DNA from 3 places in the Mesorhizobium sp. B2-4-19 genome. Region 3 is predicted to be linked to each of the others. Evidence: predicted binding sites of a transcription regulator. Region 3 holds the regulator's gene; each other region holds the start of a gene.
What was found. The regulator PhoB, encoded in region 3, activates phosphate uptake and scavenging genes when phosphate is short. The targets are predictions, from matches to a motif close to TGTCATNNANCTGTCAT.

Region 1 (10,247 bases), on a different contig from region 3:
CGGTGCTGCGAGAGCCATGCTTGCATCGGCAACGCCGCGCGGCCTGCGGCCCGGCGAACGCCAAACGTCTCGCGGACGACGGACCCGGTCGGGACCTTTTCCATGCCAGGCATTTCTCCTCCCAGAGCGCTGACCTAGCCCCATCAGCGTTTGCGCATGTTTTATAAAAAATTGACACGCGTCAAGATTTAAAATGGTGCGAAGCGGTTTTCGCCGATTGGGCCGCAGGGCGCGCGATTTCCGGAATTGCCGGCTCGGCAGGGGCGGGCTCTCACCGGGCTCCGTCGGCACGAACTGCCGCCGGCCCCGTTTGCCGCCAAGCCGCAATCAGTGGGCGCTGCCGTCGCTGTCATCGCCGAGCAACTGTCAGATAAATAATGGAGACCAGAAGTACCAAAACGGCTTGCAAGCGTAAGCTAAAGCTCGCAGAAGTTGTGCAAAAAAGCATGCCGTTTGAGAAGGCTTATACCGTCATCCAGCATGAAGGGGGAATCATGCCTGACCAGAATGCCATGATCCGCGCAGCCGTCGGACGGCTGCTTTCCGAGAAGACCGGAGTCGCGGTCATTTCCATGAAAGAGAGTATCACCGAGTTGCTGGCAAGGACCGGCGCGGCGCTCACCATCGAAACCCTGCAGGACATGCTGCTGGAAATGGCCGAAGTGCGCGGCATGACGGTCGTGCTCGACGTTTAGAGCTTCGCCTTGTCCCGGAAACGGCGAGCTGCTCCAACTCTTGTTTTGACGCAATTCCCAACGGAATGCGCTACGCGCTTTCCGGGACGGCAGCCGGTAGCCGTTCAGCCGCGACGGGGCCAAGGCGTTCTGCCTTGCCCGCTGTTGCAAGCGTGCCATCACCGTAGATCATGCGGCCGGCACGGAAGGTGGCGCGGACGCGTGGCACGGGATGGCGGTCGGCCACCACGAAATCGGCCAGAAGGCCGGGCTCGATGGCGCCGCGATCGGTGAGCCCCAGGGCGTTGGCCGGGTTGGCGCTTGTCAGCGCCGCCGCCGCCGCGAGGCCATTGCCCCGCAGCTCCGCCAGGCCGAGCACGGCCGGCAGGATGGACGCCGGATGGTAGTCGCTGGCCAGCATGTCGAGCAACCCGGCTTCATAGGCCTGCCGGGCGGAAAGATTGCCGGAATAGGACTCGCCGCGCAGTGCGTTGGGCGCTCCCATGGCGGTATGCATGCCGAGCCTGCGGGCCTCCTGCGCCGCTTCCAGGGTCACCGGGAATTCGCTGAGCGCCGCGCCCAGGCCATGCACCAGTTCGACCTTTTCCAGCGTGTCGTCGTCATGCGAGGCGAGGACGATGCCGGCGGCCCGGGCACGCGTCGACAGGTCCTGCAGGGCGTTCAGCACATCGCCTTGCCCTTCGCGGCCCGCCATGCGCTTGCCGACGACCTCGGAAGCCGCGGCAACCGACATGCCGCGCTCCTTGGCGATGCGGGCAATGTAGAGCTCGACGTCGCGGTATTGCCCCTGTCCGGGCGTGTGGTCCATCAGCGAGATCAAATGCAGCCTGCCGGCGTCCATCAGCTTGCGCAGCGTGGGAAGCGCCGGGGTGAAGGTCACTTCGAAGCGGGCGTGGATGCGGTGGTCGACCAACAAGTGGTCCTTCAGCCCGGCAATGGTGCCGATGATTTCCGTCGTATGGTCTTCCGAGCGCAGCACGCCGCTGGTGACGCTGGCGCCGATGAAGGAGAGCGCGGCATAGGCGGTGGTGATGCCGCAGGAGGCGAGCTTCTTGTCGAGCTCGGCAATGCCGACCCGCATCGGTACATGCACGCCGATGCGCGGCTCGACTTCCCTCTCCACCATGTCGCCATGCATGTCGATGAAGCCGGGCAGCAGCAGGCGGCCGCCGCCCTCGATGTCGGCGTGTCCGACAGGCTTCTCGCGGATCTCGGCGATCCGGCCGTTCTCGATCCTGACGGCGCCGTTGGGGATGACGCGGTCGCGCAGGACAATTTCGAATTCACTCAGCCACATGTCATGTCTCTTGCAAGGCAGCGATTTCAAGGTGGATTTCGCGGGCGACAAGGTCGGCGCATCGTTGGGATGATGAAAGACGCCGATCATGGCGACGATGCGCCGGCTTGCCGACGCCTCGATCACGATCTCTCCAGAACATGTTTTCTAGTTCACTCGAATGCCGGTTTCCATTTGATTTTTATGACATTTTCATGAAAGCCGGCGTTGCCGGAGCCGCTGATTCAGCCGGTACGGGATCGTTCCGACAGCCATTCGGCGGTTTGCCGGCTGGCCTGTTCGGCGGAAAGCCCAGGGATCAGCCCTTGCAGCAGACCGTGCAGGAAGATCCCCGCAAAGCAGTCGCCGGCGCCGATCGTGTCGGGCACGGAGACCTGCTTCAGCGGCGTGACGTGATTGAGCGCCTTGCCGTCGTAGAGCGAGATCGGGCGCGCTCCATCGGTCAGCACCAGCGTCCTCAGGCGAGGCCCGGCAATCCTTGACGCCCGCTCCCAGATCGCGTGCGTGTTCTCGCCGGGAAAGTCGGCGCGCGATCCGATGACGATGTCGGCCGGGCGGTGCGAGGCGCTGCGCAGCGGAAACTGCGAGACCACCAGCGGGATCGTCCGCAGCGAGGCAACAAGACCGTCGTCGAGCACCAGGGCGTTGAGATAGGCGGCGTCGCCGCTGACAGGCTCGGGTGCGGCGAAGGGAGGGCGCAGCTGGCCGCTGGTGTTCAAAATGGTGCGCTCGCCGTTGGGCTCGAGCAGGATTTCGGTGAACCGGGTTTCGCCGGCCCACATTGTGACGTAGCCGGTGTCAATGCCGCTCGCCTGCAAATTGGCGAGTGCCGCCCGGCCATGGCCGTCGTCCATCAGATTGCTGATCAGCCGGACATGGTTGCCCAGCTTCGCCAACCGGGTGCCGGTGTGGAAGCCGCCGCCGCCAAGCCTGACAACCCGATCGGAATAGGTGAGGCGCGCGCCGGAGGCGAGGGGCGATGACAGCGACCAGACCTGGTCGTGATTGACGTGGCCGACAACGATGACTGTGCTCATGATCCCTGCTTTCGGTCTTCGGTCGCCCAGGCCGGGCGTCGTTGTATCGGCGATGAGGCCGCACGGGCACGCTCTTGGCGCACTATGAAGGTGACCACCGCCCGAGAGCAGCCGCCTCTCGGCAACTCACCTGCCGAGGACGCGATCGTGGCGAAGTTCGTCAGCGCCTACGAATCCGCCGACATCGATGCGCTGGTGGCTCTGTTGACCGACGACGTCTTCTTGTCGGTGCCGCCGATACCGCTGGAATATGAGGCCGAGACATCGTGGCCCGCTTCTTCGCACCTATTTTAGGCTCCGGACAGAGATACGAACTGGTGCCGACGCGAGCCAATTGTCAGCCGGCATTCGGCGTCTACCGACACCCACCCACCGGCATCCACGGATCCGGGGTCTTTGTCCTGGCTCTCGCCGGCGACCGAATCGGCGCCATGACCGCCTTCGAAAGGACGGTCCTGCCATGTTCGGCCTGCCGCGCTCCCTCCCGGATGCGCAACAGATCGCCTTCGGCCTGGGCCGCGGAACCGCTCAGGGCTTCCTGTAGCGGCGATGAGGCGGAAAGCGGCCAGGAGACGAAGGTCGCCTCCCAGCCAAATACAGCCGACAATTCACGCAGGCGTTCCCGGATGCCCGCGCCGCCTGCTTACCCGCGCTTCTCAATCACGGCGTAAAGCACGTTGCGGTTCTCGCCGAAGAACACCTTGGCCTCTACCGCGTTGCGGTCGACGCTGGCGTTGACGATGTTCCACATGTCGACCTCAGAGCGCAGCAGCAGCACCCAGTCCATGAAGGTTTCGCGGTAGCCGGCGTCAGGGGTGCCCTCGGCGTAGTTGGCGAACAGGAATGTGCCGTTCGGCTTCAGCATCTGCAGGCAGGTCTTGGTGAGTTTCACGGCGACATTGTGCTGGAGGTAATCGTAGAGGCCCGAGGCGTAGATGAGATCGAACTTGCCGAGCTTGTGGCCCCGCGTCAGCACGGTCCGCACCGAGCCGTCCACGGCCTCGACCGCGGTGCCGTGGAAGTCGCGTGCGATCAGCCCGACGCTCTGCGGATCCTGGTCGAGCGCGACCCAGCGCTTGAGACGGCCCTCGGCCAGAGCGACGGAGCGATTGGCTTCGCGCAGATGGCCGGCGGCGATGGCCAGAACCTCGGTTTCGGGTCCGTTCTTTGCCGCCGTCTCGTCGACATAGCGGGTCAGGAGATCGCGCCGTTCACGTGCCGCCACGCATGACGGAACGTTCTGGGTATGGCTGTAGAGCGCCTTGCCGATCTCCGAGGCGTTGGCCACGCTCTCGGCAACGTGCGGATCGCAATAGATGTAGTCGAGCAGCTGCGCGTCGCCGGAATAGCCCCTGGGCTTGGTGAAGGACCAGTTCGTCAGTGGATCCTCCAGAAAATACTTCAGGATCGGGTGGTTTTGCGCCACCGGTATCAATGCCTGCCAGACGTCGGGATGCACCTTGGCCCGCAGCGCGTTGAGCAGCGACAGAAGCCGGCGAACGATCTCGGCGGGATATTTCTGCTGCTCGATCTGCTGCTGTGTGGCGTGGAGGATGAGCGCCAGTTCCGCACGTGCGGTTTCGAACTCTTCGCCGTGATGCTCGAGCTTACCCCGGGGCAGACTGCCGGCGATAATCTCTGCGGTAATCAGGCTTTGCCCATCGAACACGGTTTGCACACCAGGACTCCTTGGTTAACAGTCAGTTAACTTATTGCGTAGAATGCTCCATTTGCCAACGGCGCTTCGGACGCATTTTATTGTTATGATTAATTTCCCGCTAACCATCTCAGTTTATTAGCGATATTGCGGATAAGATTCTGGGTCCGAGTTAACGCAAACTTGTCCGGCGCCATCGCATTTTGCCGCGTGGCAATCGTGTCGCGTCCCAAGGAGTCGTCCTGCGTGGGGGCAGAAGCTGGAAAAGAGTTCGGAGCGCAAAATCCCCCAACCCGGGGATTTGTGAACGAACGCGCGTCAGCCAGATCGGCCGATACGGTGGATGTGGAACCGTATGATCCGCGCCAGGAACTGGGGGTGGCGGAACTGCGCATCCTTTATCGCGCCGAAGCCCTGGCGAAGCGAAGGAAAGACGCCAGGCCTGGGCTCTGGATCGCCGTCGTCATCTATGTGCTGTTTTCGGTATCGGACCTGCTGCTGATACCTGACGTGGCGGCCTTCACGATCGCGGCGCGCTTTGCGGTGGGATTGACCGCTCTGCTGACCCTGGAAGCACAGCTTCGCCGGGGCGTGGCGACGGAGTGGCTCGACGTGACCTGCGCCGCGGCGATCATCTTCGGCTATGTCGGCTGGTTGTTCCCGGCATCCCTGGGCGCCAACAAGGAAACCGTTGCCTACTATATGGTCTTCGGCACCATTTTCATGATGAGTGCCAATCTATTTTTCACGTTCAGCTTCAAAGTGTCGATCATAACGTCGACGATCATATTGTGCATCCTGTACGTGGTGAACTATTTCCTACCCGCCTCGCTGACATACAAGATGGTGTTCGGGACGTTCTATGTTTCGTGCTTCACCTTCACCTCCTATGTGAACTGGAAGCTGAATGAGGAGCGCTACAACGTCTTCCTGAACGCGCTGGAAGCCAAGATCCAGCACAAGGAGGCCACCGAACGCGGCAAGGCCCTGCTCAGACTGTCGCGGACGGATCCGCTCACCGGCCTGGAAAACCGGCGCGCGATCGACGAGAAGCTGCGCGATTACTGGAGCGACTGGCAAAAGCTTGGCAACGGCTTCGCGGCCATCCTCATCGATGTCGACTTCTTCAAGAAGTTCAACGACTGCTACGGCCACCAGGAAGGCGACCGCTGCCTGATCCATGTCGCCAACGCGCTGAGCGACCTGATCAAGAACTACAATGGCTCGATCGGGCGGTATGGCGGCGAGGAATTCATCGTGCTTGCCCGCATGGACAAGAAGGACCAGGTCGCGGAGCTGGCGGAAGCCATTTGCCGCACGGTGGAAACCCTGGCGATCACCCATGAGCTCAGGCGCGACGGTATTTCGATCGTGACGGCGAGCGTCGGCGCTGCCTTCACCAGGACGCAGGCCGGCGCCAAGCTGGAGAAGATCATCCACGAGGCGGACCGCGCGCTCTATCTGGCAAAGGCCAGCGGCCGCAATTGTGCCAGGCTGTTCGACCCGACCGATCCGCAGAGCAGCGACGAGAGCGAGAACCTCGCGGCGTTGCTGAAGATCGCGATCGGCCAGGGTCTCGTTTCACTCGTCTACCAGCCCATCCAGGATGTGGTGTCGGGCCGCGTCGAAGCGGTGGAGGCGCTGATGCGTCTCAAGATGCTGGACGGAACCCTGGTTCCGCCGAGCCTGTTCATTCCCGTGGCAGAACGCACCGGCGCGATCCTGGAACTCGGCCGCTGGGCGATACGGACGGTGTGCGCCGAGCTGCTGGCGGACGATCACGTCCCTCTCGTCAGCGTCAACGTCTCGCCGATCCAGCTCAAGACGCCTGGCTTTGCCGCGTCCGTCGCGACCATTCTGGGCGAGACGGGCGTGACCGGCAACAGGCTGGCCTTCGAGATCACCGAAGGGCTCGAGATGGAGATGCACTCGGACATCCTGCGCTGCATCAGCGACCTGAAGCTGCTCGGCATCAAGATCTGGCTCGACGATTTCGGCACCGGCTTCGCCGGCCTCTCGTGGCTGCGTCTGATCGATTTCGATACGGTGAAGATCGACCGCTCGTTCCTGCACGACTGCGGCACACCGAAGGGCATGGCCATGCTGCAGGACATCATCGCGCTGGTGCGCAATCGCGGCCACAAGATCCTGGTCGAAGGCGTGGAAACCGACGAGCAGATCGCGCTGATGCGCGAGTTCGGCATCGACAAGATCCAGGGCTTCCGCGTCGGCCGTCCGGTCCCCGCCGCGAATTTCCAGGCAAAGCGGGGCGTCCACAAGCGCCCGTTCCTCAGGTCCGCCTAACAACGCCCGGCGAACTCACCCCAGCAGATTGCGGGCCGTGCGCATGAAGATCCTCGAGCCGATCGGGATCAGGTCGTCGGGAAAATCATAATCCGGATTGTGCAGGGACGGGTGCCGTTCGCCGGCGCCGAGGAAGAACATCGCCGATCTGGCACTGCGGCCGAACAGGCCGAAATCCTCCGAGGCGCGCATCGGCAGGGCCTCTTGCCCGTGCACGACGCCTTCTTCGTCGAGCGCGCGTTCCAGGTGCTCCACCGCGTCCGGGGCGTTGACGCTGGCGACGAAGATCTCGTGGTAATCCCAGCGGGCGGAAAGGCGATGGCGGGCCGCGATCTCGGTGACCAGGGCTTGCGCCGCGGCGCACAGATCCGCCATGCGCTCGTCGCGGCGGGTGCGCAATGTCGCCCAGACCTCGGCATGGGCGGGCGCGATGCCGAACACGGCTTCGCCCATCTCGGCATGGGTGACGGTGACCATGGAAAAATCGTCGTCGGCGAAGGTGGCGCGGCCGAGCGCGGGCAGCGCCGGCATCAGCTCCGAGATCGCCGGCATCGGCGAAATGCCTGTCTCGGGCATGGAGGAATGCGCGGTCTTGCCCTCGAGCACGATGCGCATGCCGCGCGAGGCGCAGTTGACCACGCCGGGCTTGAGCCTGACCTCGCCGAACGGCACGCCGGGCAGATTGTGCAGCGAGAAGGCGAAATCCGGCGCGATCTCGCCGTAGCGCGGATCGGCGACGACGCCGGCGGCACCATTGCCGGTCTCTTCCGCCGGCTGGAACATCAGCACGACGCGGCCGCTGGCCGGTCGCTCGCGCCCCAGCTGCCGGCCAAGCGCGGCGAGAATGGCCGTGTGCCCGTCATGGCCGCACATATGCGATTTTCCCGGCACTTGCGAGGCATGCGGTACGCCGGAAAGTTCCTCGATCGGCAGCGCGTCGAGTTCGGAGCGGAACAGCACGGTCGGCCCGGCCTTGCCGCTGTCGTAGACCGCCGCCACGCCATGCCCGCCGAGGCCGGTCAGGACCTTGTCCGGCCCGGTGTCGGCAAGGAAGGCGACGACCTCTTTCGCCGTCTTCTCCTCCTCATTGGAGATTTCCGGCTGCCGGTGCAGCTTGCGCCGCCATTCGGTCAGCTCGACGATATCCCGGTTGGTCAGGGTCATGCGTTGCGCCTCCGTTTGTTCCGATCGGCACAGTGTCGCAAACGCGGCTAGCGCACGCGATTGGGGCAGAGCGCTTTGAACTGGTCCAGCGTGACATCGTATGAGGAGGCGCCGGAGCCATCGAGCACCACATTGTCATCGATCGATGTGATCAGATAGTCCGTCGTCACCTGCGTGCCCTTGTTGCGGCCCTGGAACAGCATGTTGGCGCCATAGAAGGTGGTGAATTTGCCGGTCTTGCAGTTCGCCGTGATCTCGAAGTGCAGGGGCGACTTCATTTCCGCCTCGATGCACTCCTTGGAGAAATCGTGGCCATATTCGCGGCAGTAGACGCCGGCCTTCTGCCTGTCGTGTCTGGCCAGGATGCTGGCGTGCTCGGAGCCGATGCCCGACCTTTTGACGATGGTGAGTTCCATTCCCACCTTGTTGCCGTAGTAGATGGTCCTGGCTTCGGCGGAAGTGGCCAGCAGCAGGGCGGACAGCACGAGCAGCAGATGTCGCATGGAAAATCCTCCCTTTGGCCGGGAGGATTTCACGCAGGCGATCGCACGGTCAAGGGCTCGACGCGCAACCGCCGCCGATGGGCCTGTCATCGGCGGCGGCGCTGCGCGCTTTCTGGAGCCGCCTTACTGATTGATCTCCGGCTCGACCAGCTTTGCCAGGTTCCGCAGCGATTCCTGCCAGCCGAGATAGCAGGCTTCGACCGGGATGACGTCGGGAATGCCGGCCTGGGTGATGTCGATTTCGGTGCCGACCGAGACTTTTTTCAGGATCACGGTGACCTGGATCTCGCCGGGCAGATTGGGGTCGTCGAACCTGTCGGTGTAGCGCAGGCGCTCGCCGGGAACGAGTTCGAGATACTCGCCGCCGAAGGCGTGGCTGCCGCCGGTGGTGAAGTTGCGGAAGGACATCTTGAACGTACCGCCGACCTTGGCCTCGAACTGATGGACCGTGCAGGTGAAGCCGTTCGGCGGAAGCCACTTCGTCAGCGCATCGGCTTCGACGAAGGCGCGATAGACCTTTTGCGGGCTGGTGGTGAGAACGCGGTGCAAACGTACGGTACCGGGCATATCCTGTCCTTTCATGATGCCTGTTCGATGTCCCAAGGACGAACGGGGCTTGACCGATCCGACACGGGCTCGCAAATTTTCGAGAACCGGCCGTAGGCCCAGCCTATCTCCGCATGTCGTTGTCGCAAAACCGCTGCACGCTTTTGGACGATATGCACTGGCGTAGGCCAATTCAGCCTGATTTGGGACTCGATTTTGCGGCGGCTGGACCAATCGTCGCAAATGACGAACCGGATAGCCATTATGAGGAGAGTGTTTATAACGGTCGCTGAAATCGCGATATCCAAGGGGAGACGATGCGCTACATACGTCCGCTTTCAATCGAAGATGCCGTCGGCCAATTGGCCGGATCGGCTGGCACGGCAGCCATTCTGGCCGGAGGCAGCGACCTGCTGGTGAGGATGAAGGGGGGCTTTGTCGAGCCCGACCTGATCGTCGACATCAAGTCGATCGCCGGCTTGAGCGACATCGGCGAAACCGCGGACGGCTTCAGCATCGGTGCCGCCGTTCCCTGCGCCGTGCTGGGCGAAAATGCCGCCCTGAAAAAGGCGTGGCCCGGCGTCGTCGAGGCGGCCAAGCTGATCGGCTCGAAGCAGGTGCAGGGACGCTGCACCATCACCGGCAATCTGTGCAACGCCTCGCCGGCGGCGGACAGCGTGCCGGCGCTGGTGGCGGCGGGCGCCAAGGCGGTGATCGCCGGCCCTTCGGGCAAGCGCACCATTGCCGTCGAGGCCGTGCCGACCGGACCGGGCAAGACCTCGCTCGCCAAGGGCGAGATCATCGAGGCGATCCTGCTCGACAAGCGCTCGCCGCGTTCGGGCGACGCCTATCTGCGCTTCATTCCGCGCACCGAGATGGACATCGCCGTGGTCAGCGCCGGGGTGAACCTGACGATCGACGAGCATGGCGTCGTCACGGCGGCCCGCGTGGCGCTGGGCGCGGCGGCACCGACGGTGCTGCTGGTGGAAGAGGCCGCCGAGGCGCTTATCGGCAGGAAGCTGGACGAGGCCGCGCTCGAGCGGC
Region 2 (10,247 bases), on a different contig from region 3:
TCGAAACCCTGACCTATAAGAATTTCGGTTTCTCGGACGCGGCCGAGGCTTTCGTGCTGATTTCCGGCATCTCGGTCGCGCTCGCCTACGGCACCAAGTTCCGGCCGGGTGGCCGGCTTCTGGCCACGTTGAAGATGTGGCGGCGCGCAGGCGTGCTCTACGTCGCCCACATCGTCACCACGATGGTGGTGATCGGCTTGTTCTGCACCGTGGCGGTGTTCACCAGGCGCCCGGAGCTCCTGAAACTGATCAACATCGAGCCATTGATGAAGAACACGCCGGAAGTGCTGGTCGGCATCGTCACGCTCGGCCATCAGCTTGGCTACAACAACATCCTGCCGGTCTACGCCGCGCTGCTTTTGATGGCTCCGGCCTTCGTCCTGCTCATCAGCTACCGGCCTGCCGCGGCACTTGCCGCGTCCGGTACGCTGTGGCTGATTGCCGGCATCTGGCAGATCGCTCCGCCCAATTATCCTGAACCCGGCTTCTGGTTCCTGAACCCGCTGTCCTGGCAGTTCCTGTTCAACATCGGCCTTGCCGCCATGCTGCATGTCAGGCGTGGCGGAGTCATTCCGGTCAACCGCTGGCTGGTCGGCGCGGCCGCGGCCTATGTGGCGACGGCGCTGGTCTGGGTGCACAGCCCGCTTTGGGGGCAGATAACCTGGTTCAAGCTTCCCGTGGTGCTCGGTGGCTTCGACAAGACCTTCCTGTCGCTGCCGCGGCTGTTGCATATACTGGCGGTCAGCTACCTCTTCGTCGCCTTGCCGGCACTGTCGAACCTGTTCCGCACCGGCCCTGATCACCCGCTGGCTATACTCGGCAAGCGCTCTCTGCCCGTCTTCATCGCCGGCACGGTGATCGCGATGGTCGCGCAGGTGATGAAACTGATCAATCCGGGCGGGCTTGCCTATGACACCCTGCTGCTGTCGGCCGGCATCGCCATGCAGTTCGCGCTGGCCTTCTATCTCGAATGGCTGTCGACCATCGGCGGCTCGGGCAAGGTTCGCGCGCCGCAAAAGGACGTCACGCCTGCGCGTGCGTCCTTCGGCATCACGGCGGTAGCAAGGGCCAATCGCTGAGGGGCGGTTCAGCCGCGCGGCGGAGCCGACGAGGCGCGCACGATCAGCTCGACCGGCAGCAATTGCCGGCTGACCTTGCCATCACTCTCCAGGATCGCCTTGACGGCAAGGCGGCCCATTTCGGCGATCGGCTGGGCGATCGTGGTCAAGGGCGGCTCGGACATGGCGGATTCCGGAACACCGTCGAATCCGACGATGGAAACATCGTTGGGGACGTTGAGCTTGCGCGCGCTCAGCCATTCGAGCGTCACCAGGGCTATCTTGTCCGACATCGCCAGGATGGCCGTGGGCGGCTCCTTGGCGGCGAAGATGGTTTCGAGCGCCGCTTTCGTGCTGGTCGCATCGTTGGCGGTCTCGTAGACGGGCACCTTGGATGTGTCGATGCCGACCCGCGAGAGTTCCTGCAGATAGCCGGTGAGGCGGTCGCGCGTTCCCGCATAGGTCGCGGATCGAACCTGCTCGGGTGAAACGAGACCTGTCCTGCCGTCGGCAAAAGGCAGTGCCAGGACGGCGAAACGGCGATGTCCGAGATCTGTCAGATGGCCAGCCGCCAGGCTGGCGCCGGCGATGTTGTCGACGCCGATGGCCGCAACCGCCCCATCCTCGGAGTCCAGGTCGAGCGCCACGAAGGGCAATTTGCGCTCGCGTGCCAGTTCCACCAGGCGCGAACCGCCTTCGATGCAGAAGACGATGAAGCCGTCGACCAGGGCGCTCTGGATGTTCCAGGCCAGTTGTTCATTGTTGGCGGCCGAGACCAGGGAGATGCCGGCTCCCGTCGCGTCGCAGGCCTGGGAGATGCTCGCCATCATGACGCGCGCGAAAGGATCGTCGAAGAAATAGGAGAGGGGTTCGGCCGTGGCGACGCCTATGGCGTTGACCTTGCCCGCCCGCAACAGGCGGCCCTTGGGATCCGGCCCGCCATAGCCCATCGCTTCGGCCGCCGCCTTGACCCTTTCGCGGACTTCCTCGCGCACGATCTCCGGGCGGCTGAAGACATTGGATGCGGTGCCGTGCGAAACACCGGCGGCCTTGGCGATGTCGGCCAGCCGGACGGGTCTTCGATTGCCTGCGGTGAGTGACGCCATTGTGCGTGCCTCCTGACATGCATTTAGCACGTTCCGGATTTGCATCTAGCACTTTCGTTGGATCGATTCAAATTTTGCTTGACTGAAGATGCTTGAAGACCTATGTTTGAATCGATCCAAACTGTAGATTTGCCCTGCTGAATGACAAGGGGAAGGTACGCTATGCATCCCGTCAATTATCTGTTCCAAGACATCTATCGCAACGACTGGCGTATTGGATCGGGCGCCAACAGCTCCAGGCTTCGGGGCAGGACCGGCCCATGGATTCGTGACCTTCGCTTCCTTGTGGAGCGCAAGCGCAGCTGAGCGACGCATTTTTTTGCTCGCCGATTGGATCGATTCAATTCAAAGGGAAAAGAACCATGCATCCCATCAAGCATTTGTTCGAGGACATCTATCGCAACTACTGGGGCATCGCCCCGGCCGCCGAGCGGCCGAGGGTGCGGCGCCTGACGAAGCCGGCCGCGCGCAATCGCGATCTTTGGGTGCGTACCGAACGTCCCAGGGATTGATACCCGCGTAGTCGGTCTCAGGAACGCGGACGCACCAGGGCGGAAATCGCTATCCCCAGCCAGCCGGCGATGAGCAGGGTGCCTCCGATCGGCGCCGACATCGGAAACAGTCTCGATCCGAGGAAATCGCGGGCGAGGAGATCGCCCGCGAAAAGCAGGAGTCCGGCAAGCAGGACAAGGCTCGCGATCCGCAGGCAGCGATTCGCGCCGATGAGGCCGACGGCGAGGAAGACCGGCGCGTGCATCAAGAGGAACGACGCGGCCGTGCCGGTGAAGGCGCCGCCGCGGTGCGCGGCCGCTGCCGACAGCGCCACGCCCGCCGCGCCGGCGAGACCGCCGGCAAGCACGAGGAGACGGCTGGCGCTTGGTTCGGCGGAATTCATGTCGGCCAGCTCCCTCTAACGCTCTCAGGACTTACTTGCTTCCAGCGCCATATGCCGTATGCGCCGCGACTGGACAATCCAGTTGTAGACGGCGCCGCCGGCCATCAGCGCCGATGTGCCGAGAAACACCGCCCGCATGCCGAAATGACCGCCGACGAAGCCGCCGGTCAATGGTCCCGCAACCTGCCCGACATACTGCGCCGAGATCGCCAGGCCAAGCACATTGCCGCCGACGCCGTCCGGGATGTTGTGGCGGATGACGCTGGTGATGCAGGGCAGCAAGCCGCCGAGCGCCAAACCCATCAGGAAGCGCAGGCCGATCAGTTGCCAGCCATTGGTGACGAAGGCTTGCGGTATCAGCAGCAGGGCCGAGACGGTCAGCGCCCCGACGACGACGTTCCAGTGACCAACGCGGTCAGCGAGCTTGCCGAGCCAGGACGCCGACAGGATGGTGCCCAGCGCCGCCGCCGACATCACCACGCCGGCGACCATCGTCACCCGGCTCTGATCCTCGATGAGCTGCTGCACATAGACGGTGATGATCGGCTCGATCGACATGTTGGCGAAGGCCAGCAGCATGCCGGTTATCAGCATGGCCACGACCGGGCGCTTGTCTGGAATCCGTGACCAGCCGCTTTTCGGCCTGGCGTCCGATCCCGCCTTTACCGGCTTCGGGCGCGGTGTCTCCTTGATGAGGAAGGCCGTTGCCAGGAAGGCCAGGAAGATGACGCCGCCGGACAGAAGGAAGGTGGCGCGAATGCCGATCACTGGCGGCAGCGCACCGCCAAGCAGGGGCCCGACCAGCGAGCCCGCCGTTATTCCCGCCGACAGTACGCCCAGCGCCCAGCCGGAACGGTCCTTGGGCGTCTGCATGGCCACCAATATGGTCGATCCCGAGGAATAGCCGCCGGCAAAGCCGATCATCAGGCGCAGCAGCACCAGTTGCCAGACCGTCTCGACCATGCCTGTCAGCGACATGCAGATCGCCATGCCGAAGCTGGCGCGCACCAGCATCACCTTGCGGCCGTAGCGGTCGCCCAGCCGTCCCCACAAGGGCGCGACCAAGGCCGCGGCGAAGAAGGTGGCGCCGTAGGCGATGCCGGACCATTGCACGATGGCGGCATGGCCCTGCGCGCCAAGCTGTTCGACATAAAGCGGCAGAAACGGCAACAGCAGGGTCATGGCGATGAGCGTGCTGAACGAGCCACCGAAACAGACGGCGAGATTGCGCCGCCAGTGGATGTTGTAGCCGCTCTGTTGTGTGTCTTCCTGTGTCATGTCCTGCCTGCCCGATATCAGCGCTTGTTGCGGATACCATTTTGGGATACCAAATTGGTATCCGTCATGAACTCCAACCCGGCTGCTGTCAATGCGGCTTCGGAACAAGGAAGCGCTATGTCGCAGATGCAGAATGTCGAACGGCAGTTGCGCGAGATGATCCTGGGGCTTGAGATCGGTCCAGGCGAGAAATTGACCGAGCGCTGGATCGAAGGCCGCTTCGGTGCCTCGCGCACGCCGGTCAGGGCAGCACTTCTGCGGCTGGAGACCGAGGGGTTGGTGGGCAGGGATGGCCGCGGCTGGACGGTATCGCCCATCAACCTTGCCGAGCTCGAGCAGATCGCGGTCTTTCGCGAAGCAGTCGAGGTCGCGGCTGTCCGGCTGACATGCATGCATGCCGAAAGCAGCGCCATCGACGTCATCGAGGCGATGCTCGATTCCTGCGACGACAATACGCCGCGCGAGGAGTGGCATCGTGTCGGCATGGATTTTCACATCGAGCTGGCGCGCCTGTCGGGCAACGAATTTCTGTTCAGGGCAGTGCGCGATGCCATGACCCGCCTATCGCGCGCTCGCTGGCTGGAAGTGCGTGACGAAGCGGCCCTTGGTCGCGCCTGGGCCGAACACCGCGCCATTCTGGCCGCGGCACGCCTTGGCGATGCCGATGAAGCGGCCCGCCTGCTTTCTGCGCACATCGTCGGCAGCCGCGACCGGCTGGTGACGTCGCTCGCCAACGACCGACGCGGCCTTCGCGCCAGGGGATTTGCCGTCGTGGCTGCCTAGCACCGCTATAGGGCAGGGCGCTCGCCGGCAAAAACAGGCGACGCCTCACGCCGAGCGCACTTTGGGCCTCGCTTCACGGACGCCGATGGCGTAAGAGCGGCGATGGAAAACAACCGATTTGAAACACCAGTGACCGTCAAGTCCGTCACCGCGGGAAGCACTCAGATCTTGCGAACGGCCCGCGAGGCATCCGAATATCTCCTCAACAGCTGGCCAGGCAAGCGCAGTCCCAAGCATCGCGCGGCGCTGCAGGCCTGCCACGACGCACTGGCCGGCGACAAGCCGGCGATGAACGCCCGGCGCGCCTTTATCGCCGCGGCGCGTGAAGTGGACGTTTTTGTCAGCGACAAAGCTCCTGCCTGACGCAAGGCCACAGCCTGGATTGACGCAAGGCCCGCATATGCGGGCCTTTTGCCGTCATTCCGCCGTTTCGTTTTCGTTCTCTGCCTCGGGCTTGGAACGTTCGCGTGCGGCGACCTTGGCCGCCAGCTTTTCGGCTTTCTTCGCCGCCTTCTGCCGGTCGCGTTCCTTGCGTTCCTGATCGTAGTTTGGTGCTCGTGCCATATCGGCTCCTTTTGACCTGCCTTGCGGCTCCGACCCTGCCTAGGAGCATTAGCCGTCAAACACAACAGCTGAAACGACAGTGCGCGGGCGCGGCCCCGGAGATCGAGGGGCTTGCCAGATCAGCGCCATAATGATGTAGGAAACGCGGGGCGCCAGCGTATTTGAGAGCAGCCCGTTTGTTTTGACCAAGTGAATCATGGCAACAATTGCGCGGACGTCGGCACGGGTTTTCTATTATGCGCGAAACGTCGTGCGCGATGTCATTCCCCAAGCCCTGTTCCGCCGCAGGCTGGCTATTCGTCTAGAACAGGCCATGCGTTCCGACGAGGCGGCGCGGCGGCGGTTGAACTACTACAACAAGCTGCAGGACTTTTTCGCGCCAAGCGCCAATGCGGTGCGCATCAGCAAACTGCCGTTCACGCCGACCATGTACTATTACGACCTGAAGGAATTCGCCCGCTATTTCGATCCCGGATTGCTCATCGACGTCGAATTCGGCGACGTCAGGGACGTGCCGAAGGTGCCGACGATCGTCAAGGATAGGCCGATTCGTGATGACGACCAGAACGCGGTCATCATGAAGCTCGACAAATTCCGTCACTTCCAGATGCCGGCTGACACCATCTCGTTCGCCGACAAGTTGCCGATGGTGGTCTGGCGCGGTGATCTCAACAATCCGATCAGGACACGGTTTCTGCAAGCGGTGCGCGACCTGCCATTCTGCGATGCCGGCTCGCACAAGCCGAACGCACCGGCCGAATACGCCAAGCCCTTTCTCAGCATCGGCCAGCACCAGCGCTACCGCTACATCGTCTCGCTCGAGGGCAATGACGTGGCGACCAACCTCAAATGGATCTTGAGCTCGAAGTCGCTTTGCCTGATGCCGCCGCCGACATACGAGACATGGTTCGCGGAGCGCCAGCTCGAGGCCAATGTCCACTATGTGCCGCTCGATCCGGATTTCGCCGATCTCGGCGAAAAGGTGCGCTATTTCGAACGGCATCCGGCGCAGGCAGAGCGCATCATTGCCGCGGCCAATGCCTATTGCCGGAAATTCTCCAATGAGCGGGACGAGCAGGCGATCTCCCTGCTCGTGCTCTACAAATATTTCGTGCTCAGCGGTCAGATCGGGCCCGATCCCGAACTCTGGCGCTTCATCAAGGGCTAGCGCGCCTCCAGCTGATGGTCAGATGACGTTGCGGTCGAGAACCATGTCGGCGGGGCCGAAGCGATCCTTAGCCGTCAATTGCTGGTGCCAATAGGGGTAGAGCACGGGCGGCCGGCTGGCCGCGTCGAGGCGCTGGCGTTCCTCAGGGCTGAGCGCCAGGCTTGCGGCCGCGAGATTGTCCTCGAGCTGGGCATTGTTGCGGGCGCCGATCACCAGCGAGGAGACGGCGGGGCGGCCGAGCAGCCAGGCCAGCGCCACCTGTGCGGCCGATACGCCGCGGGCCTTGCCGATCTCGACCAGCACATCGACGATCCGCCAGAGCCGGTCCTCGTCGCGGATCGGCGGCTCGGACCAGCCGGCGAGTTGCCGTGCGGTCGGGCTGTCGCGATGGTATTTGCCGGACAGCAGGCCGCCGGCGAGCGGGCTCCAGACCAGCACGCCCAGCCCCTGGTCGACCGAGATAGGCAGCAATTCATATTCCGCCTCGCGTGCCTCCAGCGTGTAGTGGATTTGCTGGGTGACGAAGCGCTGCTGGTGACGGCTGTCGCTGATGGACAGCGCCTTCATCACCTGCCAGCCGGACCAGTTGGAGCAGCCGATATAGCGCACCTTGCCCTGGTTGACCAAAGTGTCGAGCGCCGCGACCGTTTCCTCGACCGGGGTAAGCCCATCCCACTGGTGGACGAAATAGATGTCGATGACGTCGGTCTTCAGCCGCTTCAGGCTCTTCTCGCATTCGCGGATCAGATGGTGGCGCGACAGGCCTTCGTCGTTCGGTCCACTGCCGATCCGCATGCGCGCCTTGGAGGCAATCAGCACGTCGTTCCTGCGCTTGCCGCCAAGTGCCTCGCCGATGATCTCCTCCGACAGGCCGTTGGAATAGACATTGGCCGTGTCGATGAGATTGATGCCGGCATCGATGCAGATGTCGATCATGCGCTTGGCTTCGGTAAGATCGCTGTTGCCGACCGCGGCGAAGGGCCCGGTGCCGCCGAAGGTCATGGTGCCCAAAGTCAGTGTCGAAACCTTCAGGCCGGAACGGCCAAGGGTGCGGTATTCCATGTCAGTCCTCGCGATTGCGTTGAATGGGGGCGGGGCCAAAGGGCAGCCCGGAATGCGAGAGGATTTGTAGGACAATTCGGCCGGCTTGTCGCCGTGCCATGGCGATGGATCGATTGGACATGGCGGCTGCCGCGGCGGCCGCGATAGCGTCCGGCTGCAATAAAACCGTCACTGCCGGTCTATATTGAAGTCGGCTCAGGTGTTTCCCTTCCAGGCCGCTGGCCAGCAATTTGGGGCGCCGTATGGGAACCGACAGGGCTTGCAAGCGGAGCAGTGCAAATGACTGAGCTAAGACAGAATTCTCCCGCCAAGGACTGGCTCGAAGCCGAACTCGCCGACACGCTCGACGAAGACTATGAGCTCGAAATGTCGGAGCCGGCGCTGTCGATGGAGATCGCCAAGATCTACAAGAACGCGCATCCGCCTTCGATCGACCGCATGCAATATTTTCGCGACCTGATCACCCTGCAGTCCGAACTGATCAAGCTGCAGTCCTGGGTCGCCTACCACAAGAAGAAGCTGGTGGTGATCTTCGAGGGCCGCGATTCCGCCGGCAAGGGGGGCGTCATCAAGCGCATAACCCAGCGGCTCAACCCGCGCATCTGCCGTGTCGTGGCGCTGCCCGCGCCGACCGAACGCGAGAAGTCGCAATGGTACTTCCAGCGCTATGTCCCGCATCTGCCGGCGGGCGGCGAGATCGTGTTGTTCGACCGCTCCTGGTACAACCGCTCCGGCGTCGAGCGGGTGATGGGCTTTGCCGATGCCGGCCAGGTCGAGGAATTTTTCCGCGACGTTCCCGAGTTCGAGCGGATGCTGGTGCGCTCCGGCATCACCGTGGTCAAATACTGGTTCTCAATCACCGACGAAGAGCAGCAGATGCGCTTCCTGATGCGCATCCATGACCCGATGAAGCAGTGGAAACTGTCGCCGATGGATCTGCAGTCGCGCGTTCGCTGGGAGCAGTACACCAAGGCCAAGGAAGAGACCTTCGCCCGCACCAACATCCCCGAGGCGCCCTGGTTCATCGTCGAGGGCAATGACAAGAAGCGGGCGCGGCTGAACTGCATCGATCATCTGCTCAAGCAGATGCCGTATGAAGAGGTGCCGCACGAGGAGATCACGCTGCCGGAACGCGTCTTCAACCCGGAATACGAGCGCCAGACGCTGCCGCGCGAGCTCTACGTGCCGGAGAAGTATTGAGGCGGATGAAGCTGTAATCTCCACCTAACCCCGCTTGATCACCACATGCGTGGCAAGCGCCGTCGCCACCTGCTCGGTGCATTGATAGCCAAGCTTCAACATATCCAGGCCGGCGAAGAGGTGCTCGCCCTTGCCAAGCAGCACCGGCGAGATTGCCAGATGCATCTCGTCGATCAAGCTCTCCTGCAGATATTGCCGGATGGTGGCGACCCCGCCGCCGATCCGTACATCCTTGCCGTCCGCCGCCGCTTTCGCCTGCTCAAGCGCCGAATGCATGCCGTCGGTCACAAAATAAAAGGTCGTGCCGCCTTCCATCGTGATGGGTGACCGCGGGTGGTGCGTCAGCACGAACACCGGCACATGGTAGGGCGGGTTGTCGCCCCACCAGCCTTTCCAGCTGTCGTCAGGCCATTCGCCGCGGATCGGTCCGAACATGTTGCGGCCGAGGATCCAGGCGCCGACATTTTCGAAACTGCGCGCCGCGAACGCCTCGTTGATATCGGTGGTGCCGCCCTCTCGCCCAAGCACCATCTTACGGAAGGTGCGGGTGTCGATAAACCATTTGTGCAAGGATTCCCCGCCGATGCCGAGCGGATTTTGCAGATCCTGATCGGGGCCGGCGCCATAGCCGTCGAGCGATAGGGTGAATGCATTGACACGCAGCATGGACATGAAAGCCTCCTCGATAACCAGTTGTATTTTGCAATCGGTTGTTGTTTAGCAAACCAATTGCAAATTGCAAGCGCTATTTTCTAAGGAGAAAAAGACACATACCGGATCTCGCCTCCAAGCGATGTCCCAATTGTTTCGTGATGATCGGTTCGGATGATAACCGGCCGCTGGGACGGCCGCCGATCGCCGACCGGTGAAGCGGATCAGGACGCATCCTCTGGAGGCGGCTATCATAGCCGCGGCTGTCGGTTCTTGTCTGCGGGAATTCGAAAGAAACGCCGACCGGTCGAAAGAGTGGTGACATCTACTGAAAGGCTTTTGCTGGCCAGGCCGGACTACCCCTTCAGCATTTCGGCCACTTCGGGCGCGAAATAGGTCAAGATGCCGTCGCAGCCGGCGCGCTTGAAGGCGAGCAGCGATTCCAGCATGGCCTTCTCGCCGTCGATCCAGCCATTGGCGCC
Region 3 (10,247 bases):
AGATCGATCTCTTCCGCCACGTCATGGACGAGTTGCCGGTGGCCGCCTTCATCAAGGCGCAGGACCTGAGCATCGAATTCGTCAACAAGGCCTGGTGCGCGCTGACCGGCATCGCCAAGGAAGACATCATCGGCCGGACCGACCGTGAGCTTTTCGGCACGCAAGACGCGGAAAGCTACAGCCATGACGACACCCAGGTCGTCGTAACCGGCAAGGGCCTCGAGGTCGAAGAACCTGTCACCCATCGCGACGGCACGGTGCGGCAGTTGATGACGCGCAAGAGCCGCCTGGTGGCGACCGACGGATCGGTGCATCTGGTCGGCTCCAGCACCGACATCACCGACGTCAAGGCGCGCGAGAAGGCTCTGGAAGAGAGCATGCGCGAGAACGAGGTGTTCCGCAGCCTGATCGACAATGTACCTGTGTCGATCTACGCCAAGCGCTCCGATCTCAGGCAGTTCTATGTCAACAAGGGCTGGTGCGAACTGACCGGTCTCAGCAGGGAAGATGCGATCGGCAAGACCGACATCGAGATTTTCGGGGAGGACGGCGAGGCGTTCGTGGCCGGCGATCTCGCCGTGCTGCGCACCGGCGACACCCAGGAGATCGAGGAGACGGTGCGGCTTGCCGACGGCAGCGTCAGGCATCAGTTCGCGCGCAAGGGCGCGATGATCGCGTCGGACGGTTCGCTCTACCTGATCGGATCGACCACCGACATCACGGAACTGAAGATGCGCGAGGCGGAGCTCAGCGAAGCGCGCCAGCGTGCCGTGCTCGCCGACCGCGCCAAGTCGGAATTCCTCGCCAATATGAGCCATGAGATCCGTACGCCGATGAACGGTGTGCTGGGCATGGCTGAACTCCTGGCCAAATCCAATCTCGATCCCAAGCAGAAAACGTTCACCGACATCATCGTCAAGTCGGGCAACGCGCTGTTGACGATCATCAACGACATCCTGGATTTCTCCAAGATCGATGCCGGCCAGATGGTGCTCGATCCAGCGCCCTTCAACCTTGCCGAGGCGATCGAGGATGTAGCGACGCTGGTGTCGACACGCGCCAAGGAAAAGGATCTCGAACTCATCGTGCGTGTCGAGCCGAGGCTCGAAAGCCTGTTCATCGGCGACGTCGGCCGCATCCGGCAGATCGTCACCAATCTGGTCGGCAATGCGGTGAAATTCACCGACGAAGGCCATGTGCTGGTCGACGTGACCGGTGAGAGGGTTCCGACCGGAACCAGGCTGACGATCTCGGTCACCGACACCGGGATCGGCATCCCCGAGGAAAAACTGAAGCTGGTGTTCGAAAAATTCAGCCAGGTCGATACCTCCTCGACACGGCGGCACGAGGGCACCGGGCTTGGCCTTGCCATCACCTCACGGCTGATCGAACTGATGGGCGGCACCATCGGCGTCGAGAGCGCCGAGGGCAAGGGCTCGACCTTCTGGTTCACCGTGACGCTGCCCAGGGCCGGACAGAGCGGGCAGCGGATCATGCCGGTGGATGTGACGGGCGCACGCGTGCTGATCGTCGACGACAATGCCGTCAACCGGGCCATCCTGACCGAACAGATGACCTCGTGGACGTTCGATTCCTGCGCGGCCGAAAGCGGCGCGGAGGGCCTCAAGGTGCTGATCGCGGCCGCCGCCTATGGCGTGGGTGTGGACTGCGTCGTGCTCGACTACCAGATGCCCGAAATGAGCGGCGCCGAAATGGCGCGCATCGTGCGCAGCACCGAAGGCCTCGCCGACACGCCCATCATCATGCTGACCTCGGTCGACCAGTCGCTCGCCAACACCAGCTACCGCGATCTCGGCATCGACGCCCAGCTGATCAAGCCGGCGCGTTCCTCGGTGCTTCTGGAGACGCTGGTGGCGACCATTCAGCGCCATCGCCACGCCACGGACAGCCAGGCCGTCCAGCCGCCTGCAGCCGAAAGGCCCGATACTCCCCAGCCGCCGCCGCTGGCGCTGTCCGAACAACGCGCGCAATTGCAGCCGCCGCCGGTTCGGCCTCGGCTGCCCGTCACTGGCGGTGATGGACACAGGCTGGACATACTGGTGGCCGAGGACAATGAGGTGAACCAGATGGTCTTCACCCAGATCCTTGGCGAGACCGGCCATGGTTTCGAGATCGTCGGCAATGGCCGCAGGGCGCTCGAGGCTTTCGGCAAGCTCAATCCATGCATGATCCTGATGGATGTCTCGATGCCGGAGATGAGCGGGCTCGAGGCGACCGCCGCGATCCGCCGGCTGGAGCAGGAAACCGGCACGCATGTGCCGATCATCGGCGTGACCGCGCATGCGCTCAAGGGCGATCGCGAACGCTGCCTGGAGGCGGGCATGGACGACTATCTGCCCAAGCCGATCAGCCCCCGGGCCCTGCTGGAGAAAGTCGAGCGCTGGCTCGGCGCCGGCCGCCAGGTCCAGCGCAACGCAGGATAGCACGGCGTCGCCCGGTTCCAAGGATCCGAATCAATCGCGGATTGTGCTGCTACCCCTGCGTGCAATGCCTATGGTGCGATCGCACCATACCAAAGCCGGCGCCGAGCCGGGACAATGGCAAAATCGAATTCCGCCCTTGCAGTTACGGGCGGGAGCAGCGACCGCCGGCAACAAACAGCGTCAACCTACCCCAACGGACCTGTTTTTGGCGATGGCCCGGCCATGACACGCTCTGGCCTTGAGCAACGCGCTCCCGTCCGGATTTTCTTCATCCGAGAAAGCCCGTCGATTCCGGCGGCGGCTCCGGCCGGTGGATGGCTCAAGTCCCTGATTCCGGGCGCAAACTCGGATCAGGCCGCCGCCATCCGACGCGACCGCCTTTTGCACGGCCGGCGACGCGTTACCGGGCTGACACGAAACTGTCATGCGACTGTAATAATCCAAGGCTATTGGCCTCAGCGGGCGCTGTTAGGAATGGCGCCGAGAGACCATCTTCCGAACAGGAGCAGGCCAAATGAGACATTTCATCCGCTCGACGGCCGTTGCGATCGCAATGGCTACAGCGTCTACCTTCACCCTTTCCGCAGCCATCGCAGCTGACCTTTCCGGCGCTGGCTCGACCTTCATCTATCCGGTGTTCGCCAAGTGGGCCGACACCTACAAGAAAGACACCGGCATCGGCCTCAACTATCAGTCGATCGGTTCGGGCGGCGGCATCAAGCAGGTCATCGCCAAGACCGTGACCTTCGGCGCCACCGACAAGCCGATGTCCGACGCCGATCTGGAAAAGAACGGCCTCGTGCAGTTCCCGATGGTGATGGGCGGCATCGTGCCGATCGTCAACCTGACCGGCGTCAAGCCGGGCGAACTCGTCCTCGACGGCAAGACGCTCGCCCAGATCTATCTCGGCGCCATCACCACCTGGGACGATGCCGCGATCAAGGCGCTGAACCCCGGCCTCACCCTGCCGTCGACCGCGATCGCCGTCGTGCATCGTTCGGACGGCTCGGGCACCACCTTCAACTTCACCAACTATCTGGTGAAGCTCTCGCCCGACTGGAAGGACAAGGTCGGTTCGGACTCCGCCGTCGAATGGCCGACGGGCGTCGGCGCCAAGGGCAGCGAAGGCGTTGCCAACACCGTCAAGCAGACGGACGGCGGCATCGGCTACGTCGAATACGCCTATGCCAAGCAGAACAACCTGTCCTACTCCAAGATGCTGAACGCAGCCGGCAAGGTCGTCCAGCCGTCGCTCGAATCCTTCGGCGCTGCCGCTTCGAATGCCGACTTCAAGGGCGCCAAGAACTTCAACGTCATCATCACCAACGAGCCCGGCGACGCCACCTGGCCGATCGCTGCCTCGACCTGGGTCCTGATCCACAAGGCTCCGGATGATGCCGCTGCCACCGGCGAAGCCCTGAAGTTCTTTGCCTGGGCCTACAAGGACGGCAAGGAAACCGCCAAGGCGCTCGACTACGTCTCGATCCCCGACAGCGTCGTCGGCCTGATCAAGGCTTCGTGGAAGGCCGACATCCAGGCCGGCGGCAAGCCCGTCTACGTTGGCGAGTAACATCCTCCAAAGGAGCGCCGCACCTGCGGCGCTCCTTTTCCTTCAACTGAAAGAGCCGAGCTTGACATGAGCGCTGTCCAGGAAGCCTTGCCAGCCGTTAGAAGTTCGCGCGACGCCACCGTTCGACGGTTCGCGCTGACCGACGCAATCTTCCAGGCGACAACCCGCGCCGCCGCGATATTGGTGCTGGTCCTGCTCGGCGGCGTTGCGATCTCGCTGTTTGCCGGTTCCTGGCAAGCCCTGTCGACCTTCGGCTTTTCCTTCCTGACCAGCGAAAGCTGGAACCCGGTGACGGAGAAGTTCGGCGCCCTGGCACCGATCTACGGCACCATCATCACCTCGGCCATCGCCATCCTGATCGCCGTGCCGCTTGGCATCGGCATCGCCATCTTCCTCACCGAGCTTTGCCCACGCCCGCTGCGGCGTCCGATCGGCATGGCGGTTGAACTGCTGGCCGGCATCCCTTCGATCATCTATGGCATCTGGGGCCTGTTCGTGCTGGCGCCGTTTCTGCAGACGACGGTGCAGCCCTTCATCATCAGCGTGTTCCACGGCATTCCGGGCCTCAACAGCCTGTTCGCAGGCCCTCCTTACGGCATCGGCCTGCTGACCTCGGCGATGATCCTGGCCATCATGATCCTGCCTTTCATCACCTCCATCACCAAGGACGTCTTCGACACGGTGCCGTCGGTGCTGAAGGAATCGGCCTATGGCATCGGCTGCACGACCTGGGAGGTCACGCGCCGGGTCGTCATTCCCTACACCCGCATCGGCATCATGGGCGGCATCATGCTCGCCCTCGGCCGCGCGCTCGGTGAAACGATGGCGGTGACCTTCGTCATCGGCAACGCGCACCGCATCTCGACGTCGCTGTTTGCGCCGGCAACGACCATCTCGGCGACCATCGCCAACGAATTCACCGAAGCGGTCGGCGATCTCTACACCTCCTCGCTGGTCGCGCTCGGCCTGATCCTGTTCGTTATCACCTTCCTGATCCTTGCCATCGCCCGCTACATGCTGATGCGCATCGACGCCCGCACGGGAGCCTGACCGATGTCGACAGCCGCATCGCTTCACCAGAGCCGCAAGCGCAAGAACGGCGTGATGATGGCGCTGTGCGTCGTCTCTGCCGGCATCGGCCTTGCCTGGCTGGCGTTGATCCTTGGCGCCTTGCTCTACAAGGGCCTGGCCGGCGTCTCCCTCTCGGTCTTCACGGAAATGACACCGCCGCCCGGCGACGCCGGCGGCCTGCTCAACGCCATCTACGGCAGCATCATGATGACCATCATCGGCATCATCGTCGGCACGCCGATCGGCGTGCTGGCCGGTACCTATATGGCCGAATATGGCCGCTTCTCGAAGCTCACCACGGTGGTGCGCTTCATCAACGACATCCTTCTGTCGGCGCCGTCGATCATCATCGGCCTGTTCGTCTATGAGCTGATGGTGCGGCCGATGGGGCATTTCTCGGCGATCGCCGGTGCCGTAGCACTCGCCATCCTGGTCATCCCCGTCGTCGTGCGCACCACCGAGGACATGCTCAACCTGGTGCCCAACGCCTTGCGCGAAGCCGGCACCGCGATCGGCGCGCCGCGCTGGGTGGTCATCCGCTCGGTTGCCTATCGTGCCGCGCTTTCGGGCATCGTCACCGGCATATTGCTGGCCATCGCCCGCATCTCCGGCGAGACCGCACCGCTTCTTTTCACGGCGCTGAACAACCAGTTCTGGTCGAGCAATCTCAACGCGCCGATGGCCAGCCTGCCGGTCACCATCTTCCAGTTCGCTCTCAGCCCCTATGAGGAATGGCAGCAGCTGGCCTGGACCGGTGCACTCATAATCACATTGACGGTTCTCGCGCTCAGCATCCTTGCGCGCAGCCTGACCGGACGCAGAGAGGACAAATGAGCCAGATGTTGTCTCCAGACATGACGATCGCCGCCGAGGCGGTGACCAAGGCCAAGATCGAGGTCAAGAACCTCAACTTCTACTACGGCCAGTCGAAGGCGCTGAAGGATATCACGCTGTCGCTGCCCGAGCGCAGCGTCACCGCCTTCATCGGCCCGTCGGGTTGCGGAAAGTCGACGCTGCTGCGCGTCTTCAACCGCATCTACGAGCTTTATCCCAAGCAGACCGCCGAGGGCCAGGTGCTGCTCGACGGCCAGAACGTTCTCGACCGCTCGCAGGACCTCAACCTGCTGCGCACCAAGATCGGCATGGTGTTCCAGAAGCCGACGCCGTTCCCGATGTCGATCTACGAGAACATCGCTTTCGGCGTCAGGCTCTACGAGAAGATCAGCAAGGCCGAGATGGACGGCCGTGTCGAGCAGGCGCTCAAGCGCGCGGCACTGTGGACCGAGGTCAAGGACAAGCTCAATGCCAGCGGCCTTAGCCTGTCGGGCGGCCAACAGCAGCGGCTGTGCATCGCCCGCACCGTGGCGGTGAAGCCTGAAGTCATCCTGCTCGACGAGCCGGCCTCGGCGCTCGACCCGCTGTCGACCGCCAAGATCGAGGAACTGATCGACGAGTTGCAGGCCGACTACACGATCGTCATCGTCACCCACAACATGCAGCAGGCGGCGCGCGTCTCGAAGCAGACCGCCTTCATGTATCTGGGCGAACTGGTCGAATTCGACCGTACCGAGAAGATCTTCACGTCGCCTCGCGAGAAGCGCACGCAAGACTACATCACTGGCCGCTTCGGCTGATCGCACGCATACGAGGACCAGGATCATGGCCGAACACACAGTCGCAGCCTTCGACGAGGATCTCGGACAGATCAGCAGGCTGATCAGCGACATGGGCGACCTTGCCGGCTCGATGGTCGGCGGCGCCACCAAGGCGCTGCTGAACTCCGACAATGCGCTCGCCCAGCGCGTCGTCTCCGACGACGCCATCATGGATGCGCGCCAGCGCGAGCTCGACGACCGCGCCATCACGCTGATCGCCAAGCGCCAGCCGATGGCCGACGATCTGCGCCATGTCGTCGGCTCGATCCGCATGGCCGGCGACCTCGAACGCATTGGCGACCTTGCCAAGAACATCGCCAAGCGCGTCGGTACTGTAGGCCTCAGCGCCACGCCGCGCGACCTGTCGCATTCCATCGACGCCATGGCGCAGCTGGTGCTGATCCAGGTGCAGGGCGTCATCGAGGAGTATGCGGCGCGCGATGCCGCGGCACTGGCGAAGCTGCGCGCCGACGACGAGCGCATCGACGTCAAATACACTTCCGTCTTCCGCGAACTGCTGACCTATATGATGGAAGATCCGCGCAACATCACGGCTTGCACGCATCTGTTGTTCTGCGCCAAGAATCTCGAACGCATCGGCGACCACGTGACCAACATCGCCGAGAATGCGTACTATGTCCTGACCGGCACGCAGCTGCCCGCCAACCGTCCAAAACAGGACGAGACGGCGATGTCGGCGCCGGCGGCCTGAGAGCGCAGGGGTAACCAATCGATGATCGCACCACGCATCATGGTGGTGGAGGACGAGGAGCCGCTCGGCGTGCTCCTCCGCTACAATCTGGAATCGGAGGGTTACCAGGTCGAGGTGGTGACACGCGGCGACGAAGCCGAAATCCGCCTGCAGGAGAACGTGCCCGACCTCCTCGTGCTCGACTGGATGGTGCCGGCGGTATCCGGCATCGAACTCTGCCGGCGGTTGCGAATGCGGCCCGAGACCGAGCGGCTGCCGATCATCATGCTGACCGCGCGGGGCGAGGAAAGCGACCGTGTACGTGGGCTTTCCACCGGCGCCGACGACTATCTGGTCAAGCCGTTCTCGACGCCGGAATTCATGGCCCGCGTCAAGGCGCTGCTGCGCCGCGCCAAGCCGGAAGTGCTGTCGAGCGTGCTCAAGGTCGGCGATATCGTGCTCGACCGTGAATCGCACCGGGTCTACCGCAAGAAGAGCGAGATCCGGCTCGGGCCGACCGAATTCCGCCTGCTCGAATTCATGATGCGCCATCCCGGCCGCGTGTTCTCGCGCAGCCAGCTGCTCGACAATGTCTGGGGCGAGACGATCTACATCGACGAGCGCACCGTGGACGTGCATGTCGGCCGGTTGCGCAAGGCGGTCAACAATGGCCGCATGCCGGATGTCATCCGCACCATCCGTGGGGCGGGCTACGCGATCCGCGAGGATTGAGCACGACCTGACTCAGGCAACGTTTTTCTTCGCGGCGGGGCCTGCTTTCGTTTGCACGCCGGGCGCGAAAATCTCCTGGTCGACGAAGGTCAGCGCGCGCATGGCGCAACCTTCGCGGATCAGCGGCAGTTCGTTCGGTTCGGTGTCGAAGGAGATCGATTCCGAGTGCTGGCCACCGGCGGTCTGGGCGATCGCCTCGCGCAATGCCGGCTCGATCAGGTCGAAGGCGGCGGCGCTGACGCCGACCATGGCGACGGGCGCGGGATCGATCAGCGCGAACAGGCTGCCGAGGCCGTAACCCAGCGCCTCGCCGGCCTTGCGATAGGCTTCGCGCTCGGGCCCGTCCCGTTCCCGTGCCGTCGTGGCCAGCGCCCGCATCTGCGCGTCGCTGACATCGGCCACAGGCTCGGTGTCCTCGCTGAGCTGCCTGGCATTGCGCCAGATGGCGTAATTGCCGGCATAGGCCTCGACACAGCCGCGCCGTCCGCAGCGGCAGAGCGCGCCGCCGGGCCGATGGATCATGTGGCCGAACTCGCCGCCCGAGGAATGGGTGCCGGTGAACAGCTCGCCCTTCAGCACCAGCCCCATGCCGATGCCGTGCGAAAGCAGGATGGCGATGAAGTCGTCGCGGTAGCGCTCGGGATCGCGCCTGCGCAGCGCCACCGCCATCATGTTGCAGTCGTTTTCCATGGTGGCGGGGATGCCGAACTCGGCTTCGAGTATGTCGGCGAAGGCGATGTCGGTCTGCGGCGTGATCGGCGACCACAGCATCGCCCGGGCCTCGGTATCGGTGATGCCCTGGATCGCCAGCGCGATGCGGGCGACGCTGCGCACGTCAATGTCGGGATCCTCGAGGCGCCGCCTTACGATGGCCACGCATTCGCCGATCAGCGCCTCGCGCGACATGGTCAGCGTGTCCAGCCGGCGCTGTTCTTCCGATATCACCTGGCCGGCATAGTCGATGACTGCGACCGACAGGAAATTCAGCGACAGCACCACGGTCATCACAGCCGCGGCCTCCGGATTGAGGCCGAGCCCGACCTGCGGCCTGCCGCGTTTCAGCGCGCCGGCCTCGCTCGGCTTGCCCTCGGCCAGGATGCCTTCGCCGATCAGGTCGGAGGAAATCGCCGATATGGTCGAATGGCTGAGGCCGGTGGTCGCGGCGATCTCGGTGCGTGAGGGCCGGCCAGCCTGGCGCACGGCCGCGATCACCATCGCCCGGTTGCGCCGGCGCAGATCGTCGTGGCGGATTCCGACCGACATGTTTTTTCACATCCTCCCGGTCGCCGCGGTTCTTCCGGCCTCCTCGAACGCTGCCGGCGACACGGTCAAATACTGGCAGAAGCGGCCGGTGCTGTCATTTATTTATTGCGAAGCTCGAAAAAAATTCAGAGGGACATCAAAATCCATCAGAATCGTTGTTGACAGCGTTCCGGTGTTGGCTCAGTGTTTTTTCGAGGCTCGAAAAAATAGGGCCTCTGTGCCGGCCTTAGGGCCAGTTTGGTCGCGCCATACGCGGCGCAGGGAGGAATATCATGAAGAGATTCACGGCCGCCATCCTGGCGGGTGTCGCCATGTCGCTGACGCTTGCGTCGGTCGCGCAGGCGAAGGACAAGGTCATCGGCGTTTCGTGGTCCAACTTCCAGGAAGAGCGCTGGAAGACCGACGAGGCCGCCATGAAGAAGGCGATCGAGGCCGCCGGCGACAAGTACATTTCCGCCGACGCGCAGTCCAATCCCGGCAAGCAGCTTACCGATGTCGAGAGCCTGATCTCGCAGGGCGCCAATTCGCTGATCATCCTGGCCCAGGATGCCTCGGCCATCGGCCCGGCCGTGCAGAAGGCGCTGGACGAAGGCATTCCGGTCGTCGGCTATGACCGCCTGATCGAGAACAAGGACGTCTTCTACCTGACCTTCGACAACAAGGAAGTCGGTCGTTTGCAGGCCAGCGCGGTGTTCAAGGCCAAGCCGGAAGGCAACTATGTCTTCATCAAGGGCTCGGGCGCCGATCCGAATGCCGACTTCCTGTTCGCAGGCTCGATGGAAGTGCTCAAGGCTGCCATCGACAGCGGCAAGATCAAGAAT

Region 1: the regulator PhoB is predicted to act here: its motif matches at 2,176-2,192, upstream of FJ546_RS13375 (alpha-D-ribose 1-methylphosphonate 5-triphosphate diphosphatase).
Region 2: the regulator PhoB is predicted to act here: its motif matches at 8,070-8,086, upstream of ppk2 (polyphosphate kinase 2).

The regions. Positions count from the first base shown of each region.
Region 1 covers NZ_VFUV01000006.1:191,048-201,294, reverse strand. The annotation lists gene FJ546_RS31590 (hypothetical protein) at 378-695, shown strand; gene FJ546_RS13375 (alpha-D-ribose 1-methylphosphonate 5-triphosphate diphosphatase) at 766-1,992, opposite strand; gene FJ546_RS13370 (PfkB family carbohydrate kinase) at 2,217-3,029, opposite strand; gene FJ546_RS31225 (hypothetical protein) at 3,114-3,323, shown strand; gene FJ546_RS13360 (class I SAM-dependent methyltransferase) at 3,673-4,707, opposite strand; gene FJ546_RS13355 (EAL domain-containing protein) at 5,026-6,990, shown strand; gene FJ546_RS13350 (amidohydrolase) at 7,006-8,154, opposite strand; gene FJ546_RS13345 (hypothetical protein) at 8,202-8,657, opposite strand; gene FJ546_RS13340 (SRPBCC family protein) at 8,781-9,224, opposite strand; gene FJ546_RS13335 (xanthine dehydrogenase family protein subunit M) at 9,521-10,247, shown strand, end outside.
Region 2 covers NZ_VFUV01000003.1:198,046-208,292, reverse strand. The annotation lists gene FJ546_RS07095 (OpgC family protein) at 1-1,079, shown strand, start outside; gene FJ546_RS07090 (substrate-binding domain-containing protein) at 1,088-2,164, opposite strand; gene FJ546_RS31110 (hypothetical protein) at 2,527-2,676, shown strand; gene FJ546_RS07085 (DUF423 domain-containing protein) at 2,694-3,059, opposite strand; gene FJ546_RS07080 (multidrug efflux MFS transporter) at 3,084-4,337, opposite strand; gene FJ546_RS07075 (GntR family transcriptional regulator) at 4,455-5,120, shown strand; gene FJ546_RS07070 (DUF982 domain-containing protein) at 5,223-5,483, shown strand; gene FJ546_RS07065 (hypothetical protein) at 5,538-5,684, opposite strand; gene FJ546_RS07060 (glycosyl transferase family 90) at 5,881-6,852, shown strand; gene FJ546_RS07055 (aldo/keto reductase) at 6,871-7,914, opposite strand; gene ppk2 (polyphosphate kinase 2) at 8,194-9,114, shown strand; gene FJ546_RS07045 (dihydrofolate reductase family protein) at 9,139-9,786, opposite strand; gene hemB (porphobilinogen synthase) at 10,122-10,247, opposite strand, start outside.
Region 3 covers NZ_VFUV01000016.1:83,632-93,878, reverse strand. The annotation lists gene FJ546_RS23660 (PAS domain-containing protein) at 1-2,444, shown strand, start outside; gene pstS (phosphate ABC transporter substrate-binding protein PstS) at 2,959-4,014, shown strand; gene pstC (phosphate ABC transporter permease subunit PstC) at 4,081-5,064, shown strand; gene pstA (phosphate ABC transporter permease PstA) at 5,068-5,919, shown strand; gene pstB (phosphate ABC transporter ATP-binding protein PstB) at 5,916-6,719, shown strand; gene phoU (phosphate signaling complex protein PhoU) at 6,745-7,452, shown strand; gene phoB (phosphate regulon transcriptional regulator PhoB) at 7,474-8,163, shown strand; gene FJ546_RS23625 (ROK family protein) at 8,176-9,426, opposite strand; gene xylF (D-xylose ABC transporter substrate-binding protein) at 9,699-10,247, shown strand, end outside.